2 regions of the Bradyrhizobium sp. Crot121 genome follow, and region 2 is predicted to be linked to the other one. Evidence: predicted binding sites of a transcription regulator. Region 2 holds the regulator's gene; the other holds the start of a gene.
The links. Region 2 encodes HrcA, which represses chaperone genes, less so after heat shock. Its sites were predicted from a motif close to GTTAGCACTCNCNNNNNGNGAGTGCTAAC; they were not measured.
Positions count from the first base shown of each region.

Region 1: a site for HrcA is predicted at 1,638-1,666, ahead of AC5ZGW_RS38070 (co-chaperone GroES). Genes of this name have one in related genera too.

Region 1 covers NZ_JCAMOR010000079.1:7,526-10,934, reverse strand. Annotated here, with positions in the region: gene groL (chaperonin GroEL) at 1-1,146, opposite strand, end outside; gene AC5ZGW_RS38070 (co-chaperone GroES) at 1,288-1,605, opposite strand; partial or broken gene AC5ZGW_RS38065 (thiaminase II/PqqC family protein) at 1,833-2,084, opposite strand; gene AC5ZGW_RS38060 (VOC family protein) at 2,627-2,995, shown strand; gene AC5ZGW_RS38055 (cupin domain-containing protein) at 3,078-3,409, shown strand, end outside.
Region 2 covers NZ_JCAMOR010000004.1:157,933-161,341, forward strand. Annotated here, with positions in the region: gene rdgB (RdgB/HAM1 family non-canonical purine NTP pyrophosphatase) at 1-14, opposite strand, end outside; gene rph (ribonuclease PH) at 25-738, opposite strand; gene hrcA (heat-inducible transcriptional repressor HrcA) at 895-1,983, shown strand; gene grpE (nucleotide exchange factor GrpE) at 2,220-2,828, shown strand; gene AC5ZGW_RS06790 (hypothetical protein) at 2,899-3,409, opposite strand, start outside.

The sequences.
Region 1 (3,409 bases), on a different contig from region 2:
GCCGACGCGGATCACTGCGACGCCACCCGCGAGCTTGGCCAGACGCTCCTGCAGCTTCTCGCGGTCGTAGTCCGAGGTGGTTTCCTCGATCTGCGCCTTGATCTGCTGCACGCGCGCCTCAATGTCGGCCTTCTTGCCGGCGCCGTTGACGATCGTGGTGTTTTCCTTGTCGATCATCACCTTCTTGGCGCGGCCAAGCATCTGCAGCGTGACGTTCTCGAGCTTGATGCCGAGATCTTCCGAGATCGCCTGGCCGCCGGTCAGAACCGCGATGTCCTGCAGCATGGCCTTGCGGCGATCACCGAACCCCGGTGCCTTGACGGCCGCGACCTTCAACCCGCCACGCAGGCGGTTGACGACGAGGGTGGCGAGCGCCTCGCCTTCGACGTCTTCAGCGACGATGACCAGCGGCTTGCCGGTCTGCACCACGGCCTCGAGCAGCGGCAGCAACTCGTTCAGCGAGGACAGCTTCTTCTCGTAGACGAGAATGTAGACATCATCCATTTCAACGCGCATCTTGTCGGCGTTGGTGACGAAGTAGGGCGAGATGTAGCCGCGATCGAACTGCATGCCTTCGACCACCTCGAGTTCGGTCTCCAGCGACTTGGCTTCCTCGACCGTGATGACCCCCTCGTTGCCGACCTTCTTCATGGCGTCGGAAAGGAACTTGCCGATTTCGGCGTCGCCGTTGGCGGAGATGGTGCCGACCTGGGCGATTTCCTCGTTCGAGGTGACCTTCTTGGAGTTCTTGACGAGGTCGGCGACCACGGCTTCCACCGCTAGGTCGATACCGCGCTTCAGGTCCATCGGGTTCATGCCGGCGGCAACCGACTTGGCGCCTTCACGGACGATCGCAGCCGCGAGCACGGTCGCGGTGGTGGTGCCGTCGCCGGCCGCGTCAGCGGACTTGGAGGCGACTTCGCGCACCATCTGCGCGCCCATGTTCTCGAACTTGTCCTCGAGCTCGATCTCCTTGGCGACGGTGACGCCGTCCTTGGTGATGCGGGGAGCGCCGAACGACTTCTCGAGTACGACGTTGCGGCCCTTGGGGCCGAGCGTCACCTTGACGGCGTTGTTGAGGATGTCGACGCCGCGCAGCATGCGGTCGCGGGCATCGACGCCGAATTTGACTTCTTTCGCTGACATAATGATCTCCGTTTTCAACTGGTCAGATCCCAAAGGCCGCGCAACTGTGCGGGTTCTTGAGGGATGAGATTTGAATGCGGGCCTCATCCTTCGAGACGCCGGCTACGCCGACTCCTCAGGATAGGGAAGTCTAGCTGGCGCTTACGCGGCCTTCTTCTTGGCGGCCGGGACGTCGGTGAGAACGCCCATGATATCGCTTTCCTTCATGATCAGCAGTTCCTGACCATCGAGCTTGACCTCGGTGCCGGACCACTTGCCGAACAGCACGCGGTCGCCAACCTTGAGATCGATCGGAATCAGCTTGCCGGCTTCGTCGCGGCCGCCTGGGCCGACCGCCGTGATTTCGCCCTGTGAGGGCTTTTCCTTGGCAGTGTCCGGAATGATGATGCCGCCAGTGGTCTTCTCTTCGGCTTCGATACGCTTGACCACAACGCCGTCGTGAAGCGGACGGAATTTCATGGCGGTCCTCCTGGGTTTGGTTTTTGTTTGAAATTGGCACTCAAGGTTGCCGAGTGCTAGTCACCTTGCACATATGCCTGCGTTGCGCAGGCACAAGGCCTCATGACCGGTCTCTACGTGACTTGCTTTGAATTTGGGAATGTTGCGAGGGTCCGCCCACCTCGCGCTCGCGCAAGATGCTGGCAACCACTTTTCGCTAGCTTTCCTACGCGGTACGCAGTCAGTGACTACTCAACACGTTGGCCCGCACGCCAGCCCATTTCCCAGAAGTCGGCCTCGAGACGGGTGGCTTCCTTAAAAATCGCGATCAGCTCTGCCTCGCGGGTCGGCGTGGCGTAGAGATCGGCAAGACCATCAAGGTGCGCCCGCGCTTTCGCCGCGACCTCTTGGTATGCTGCACCGGCATACTCGGCGATCCACACGCGATATGGGTTCGTTGCTGCGTGCGCATCGGGTCGCGAGGCGAGCCGCGTCGCGATCCTCGGCGCAGTCGGCTTCGAGGATGGCCTGATTGACGGCTTTCCGGTCTCGCACCACTTGCTCTCGTCAAATGGTTCTGGTCCCATCGCCCAACTCCGACTTAAGGTGGCCCGATGTATCGACCTGATCACTTTCGCGTCGACGATCTAACGCAAATGCACGCGTTGAGCCGCGAACGGCCGTTCGCGGCTCTTGTATCTATAGGGCCGGTCTAAGATAGAGAATCAATTTGCCGCCGACTTGGTTCGTCGATTAGGAGCGGCCGAGTGTTCGCCGTCTACAACCGACGCGGCGGAAGCGAACATCATGCCGTACAAAATCACTGATCCGTTCTGCAATTTAAGCACTGACAAGCGGCCGTCCGGGAAGTATCAGGTCGGCACGTTGTGAAGGGCGGCCGTAAACGTGAAAATCGCGATCTTGTCATCGATCGGACGATCGCGACTTTTCGAAGGAAGTGCCTTTGCGCTTTAGCGCTAAACAGACTTTCTGTTAGGGTCGCGACGCCGACCCTGGAAAATGAAACAGGAGAGTTCTGTCCATGATCGAGGGGATTAGCGCGGTCACACTGGGCACCCACGAAATGCCACGAGCAGTCCGATTCTACTGCGCGCTCGGGTTTGAGGTCCTGCATGGCGGGGAAGATTCGTCATTCACCAGCTTTCGAGCAGGAACGAGCTATCTCAACCTCATCACCCAACCTACCGAGCGGCGCTGGTCCTGGTGGGGGCGGGTAATCTTCTACGTTGCCGATGTTGACGCACTTTACGACCGTGCACTCGCAGCGGGATACCAGCCAGCTACCGTGCCCCTCGATGCCGAATGGGGTGAGCGTTTCTTCCACCTAATTGACCCCGATGGCCACGAACTCAGTTTCGCTCGGCTATTGCTCGCGGGTTCAGTCCAATAGCATCTCGAAGCAGCCTGCCATTCCAAGAGGCGCTCGGAGAGCGTATGGTGTTCCGACTATCCGCTGAACCTGGGAGGCAATCATGCAGTTCAGGACAATCGGACTACTGTTGCTCGGCGCGATGGCGTTTCCCGCCTCCGGGACCGCGCAAACCGCCCCCGCTCCACCGGCAATTACACGAACAGTGGTCGCCGCAACCAAACTGCCGACCGTCACGGACGTGCCGCTCCACTTTAAAGCGGTGAGCGTCACTCTTCAGCCGGACGAGAAGAGCGCCGTCTCGGCGGCCAACGGCATCCTCTACCAGATGTCAGGATCGACCGAGGTCGTGCTCGATGGCAAGACCAAAACGCTCAACGCCGGCGAGGGGCTGTTCGTCGCCGGCGGAAAGACCGCGACTCTGGCGGCGGGTAG
Region 2 (3,409 bases):
ATTCGGCGGTGCATGGCCTATTGACTACGCCACTGCCATTTTCTGCAAGTCGACCAGCCGCGCCACGCCCTTGCGCGCCAGCGCCATCAGCGCCAGGAACTCGTCCTGCGAGAACGGCGTCTTTTCCGCGGTGCCCTGTACCTCGATGATGCGGCCGTCGCCGGTCATGACGAAATTGGCGTCGGTCTCGGCTTCAGAATCCTCGGCGTAGTCGAGGTCGAGCACCGGCGTGCCATTATAGATGCCGCAGGAGATGGCCGCGACGTTGTCGCGCAACACGTTGGTTTTCAGCATGTTGCGGGTCTTCATCCAGTTGATGCAGTCGGCAAGCGCGACCCAGGCGCCGGTGATCGAGGCGGTGCGCGTGCCGCCATCGGCCTGCAGCACGTCGCAATCGACCGTGATCTGGCGCTCGCCCAGCGCTTCCAGGTCGATGGTGGCGCGGAGCGAACGGCCGATGAGGCGCTGGATCTCGATGGTGCGCCCGCCCTGCTTGCCGGCGGAGGCCTCGCGCCGGGTACGTTCCAGCGTGGCGCGGGGCAGCATGCCGTATTCGGCGGTGACCCAGCCGCGGCCCTGGCCCTTCAGCCATGGCGGCAGGCGGTCTTCCAGGGTCGCAGTGACCAGCACATGGGTGTCGCCGAATTTCACCATGCAGGAACCCTCGGCATATTTGACCACGCCGCGTTCCAATGAGACGGGGCGCAGTTCGTCGGGTGCACGGCGGCTTGGCCGCATGGGAATCCTCCGGGAATTCGAGCGATATGGCTGGCGGTGCTTGTAGGAGCGGGCAGCCGCAGCGGCAAGCTTTTTGGCCGGCTTCCGGGCGGGTAATGCACGCTTGTCACCGGGCGTGTGGATGGTCAAATTAGAGGCAGTTGTGAGGGAGTTATTGTGGCTCAACACGAACCGGTTGGTTTGATCGCGCCGCACGCCGGGCTTGCCCAGCTCAACGAGCGTTCGCGCGACATTTTCCGTCAAATCGTCGAAAGTTATCTGGCGACCGGCGAGCCGGTCGGCTCGCGTAACATCTCGCGCCTGATCGCGCTGCCGCTGTCGCCGGCCTCGGTGCGCAATGTGATGTCCGATCTCGAACAGCTCGGACTGATCTACGCGCCGCATACCTCCGCCGGCCGACTGCCGACCGAATTGGGCCTGCGCTTTTTCGTCGATGCGCTGATGCAGGTCGGCCATCTCACGGAGGCGGAACGGCAATCGATCCAGAGCCAATTGGCTACTGTCGGCCGCGCGCAGTCGGTCGAGGCAGCGCTCGATGAGGCCTTGATCCGGCTATCCGGCCTCACCCGCGCCGCCGCCGTGGTGCTGACGCCCAAATCCAATGCGCGGCTGAAGCATATCGAGTTCGTGCGGCTGGAGCCGGAACGTGCGCTGGTGGTGCTGGTCGGCGAAGACGGGCAGGTCGAGAACCGGGTGCTGAGCTTGCCGCCGGGTGTTCCATCCTCGGCACTGATCGAGGCCACCAACTTCCTCAATGCACGCATCCTCGGCCGTACGCTCGCCGAAGCGCGGCTCGAACTCGAGACCGCGCTGGGACAAAGTCGCGCCGAGCTCGATCAATTGACGCAGAAGGTGATCTCTGCAGGGCTTGCGAGCTGGTCGGGCGGCGACAATGAAGACCGGCAGCTCATCGTGCGCGGGCACGCCAATCTCCTGGAGGATTTGCATGCGCTCGAGGATCTCGAGCGCATCAAGTCGCTGTTCGATGATCTCGAGACCAAGCGCGGCGTGATCGACCTTCTGGGGCGTGCGGAAAGCGCCGATGGCGTGCGGATCTTCATCGGGTCGGAGAACAAATTGTTCTCGCTCTCGGGGTCCTCGACCATCGTTGCGCCCTATAGCGACGGCGCTGGCCGTATCGTGGGCGTGCTCGGCGTGATCGGGCCAACCCGGCTGAATTATGCGCGGGTGATCCCGACCGTGGACTATGCCGCGCGCCTCGTCAGCAGGATCCTCGGCGGCTAGAGCATTTCCGGTTCTGACGGAATCAGAACCGGAGCTCTAGATTCTTGTTTTGACGCGTTTTCTTCACGCGAACCGGTGTCCACCCTCGGATCAGGTCCGAGGGCATGCTTCGCTCGAAAACGCTCTAACCCCGAAACGGGGCCGGTTGCGCTTGATTTTCATGGCCCAAAGCACGATATCCGGGCCAGCCAATCCCTTAACTGTTGATCAGACGTGATTTTTCGAAAAGGCAAGCCATGACCGATCCGAACCGGCCAAACGACAACGCCGAGAACCCGGCGCAGACCGGCGAGCCCGTGGTCTCGAAGCCCTACGTCATGCCCGACGATCCCGAACAGGGATCGGCGGAAGCCTTGACCAAGGAGCTCAATGAAGCGCGCGATCGGACGTTGCGCACGCTGGCCGAGATGGAAAATCTGCGCAAGCGCACCAGCCGCGAGATCGCGGATGCGCGCGCTTATGGCATCACCGGCTTTGCCCGCGACATCCTCGATATCGCCGACAATCTGCAGCGTGCCCTCGACGCCGTCCCGGCGGAGGCCAAGGCGGCCGCCGACCCCGGGCTGAAGGCCCTGATCGAGGGTGTCGAATTGACCGAGCGTTCGCTGCACGCCACGCTGGAGAAGAACGGCGTCAAGAAGTTCGATCCCACCGGCGAGAAGTTCGATCCGAACTTTCAGCAGGCGATGTACGAGGTTCCCGATCCCTCCGTGCCCTCGGGCACAGTGGTGCAGGTGGTCCAGGCCGGCTACACGATCGGCGATCGCGTGCTGCGTCCGGCGCTGGTCGGTGTCTCCAAGGGCGGCGCAAAAACCGCGCCGGCTTCCGCCGCACAGCAGAACTGAATCTGCTCAACGCATCGGCTGACGGAATGCTGTTAATGCCGGCCTCGACAAAGGCCGGCAGAGATAGATGTTATCGCGGCTGAATTCCGTCGCGCACGCTGCGGAAGCGCGGGAATGCGGCCGACCATTGATCGCGCGGCGAGGAGCCGATGATGCGCAGCGAGGTCTGCGCACCGAACCGCAGCCATTGTACGATGGTCACCGGCGTATTGTCCTTGCCGCTCACCGCATCGATCCGTGTCTCGTAGCCGGGCTGGCCATCGATGCGGATCGGCTCCGACATCGTGATCCGTCCGTCGCGCACGCCGGGAATCGTGGTCGCGATCTGCTGGGCAAAACGGCCGCGATCATCGGGAGAGGCGGCGGTCGAGCCGATGATGCCGATGATCATGAAGGGCGCCACCTCGAACCCGCTCTTCTCGTCGCCATCGGCGACGATCAGCGCGGCGCCGGGTGCCAGCGTGCGGACGTTCTTGAAGTTCGCCAGTTCGGTCATCTTGAACGGCATCAGCCCGAGCTGCTCGTCGACTGGAACCTGATCCCGGATCGCGGCGGTCGAAAACATCTGGCGGACGGCATCG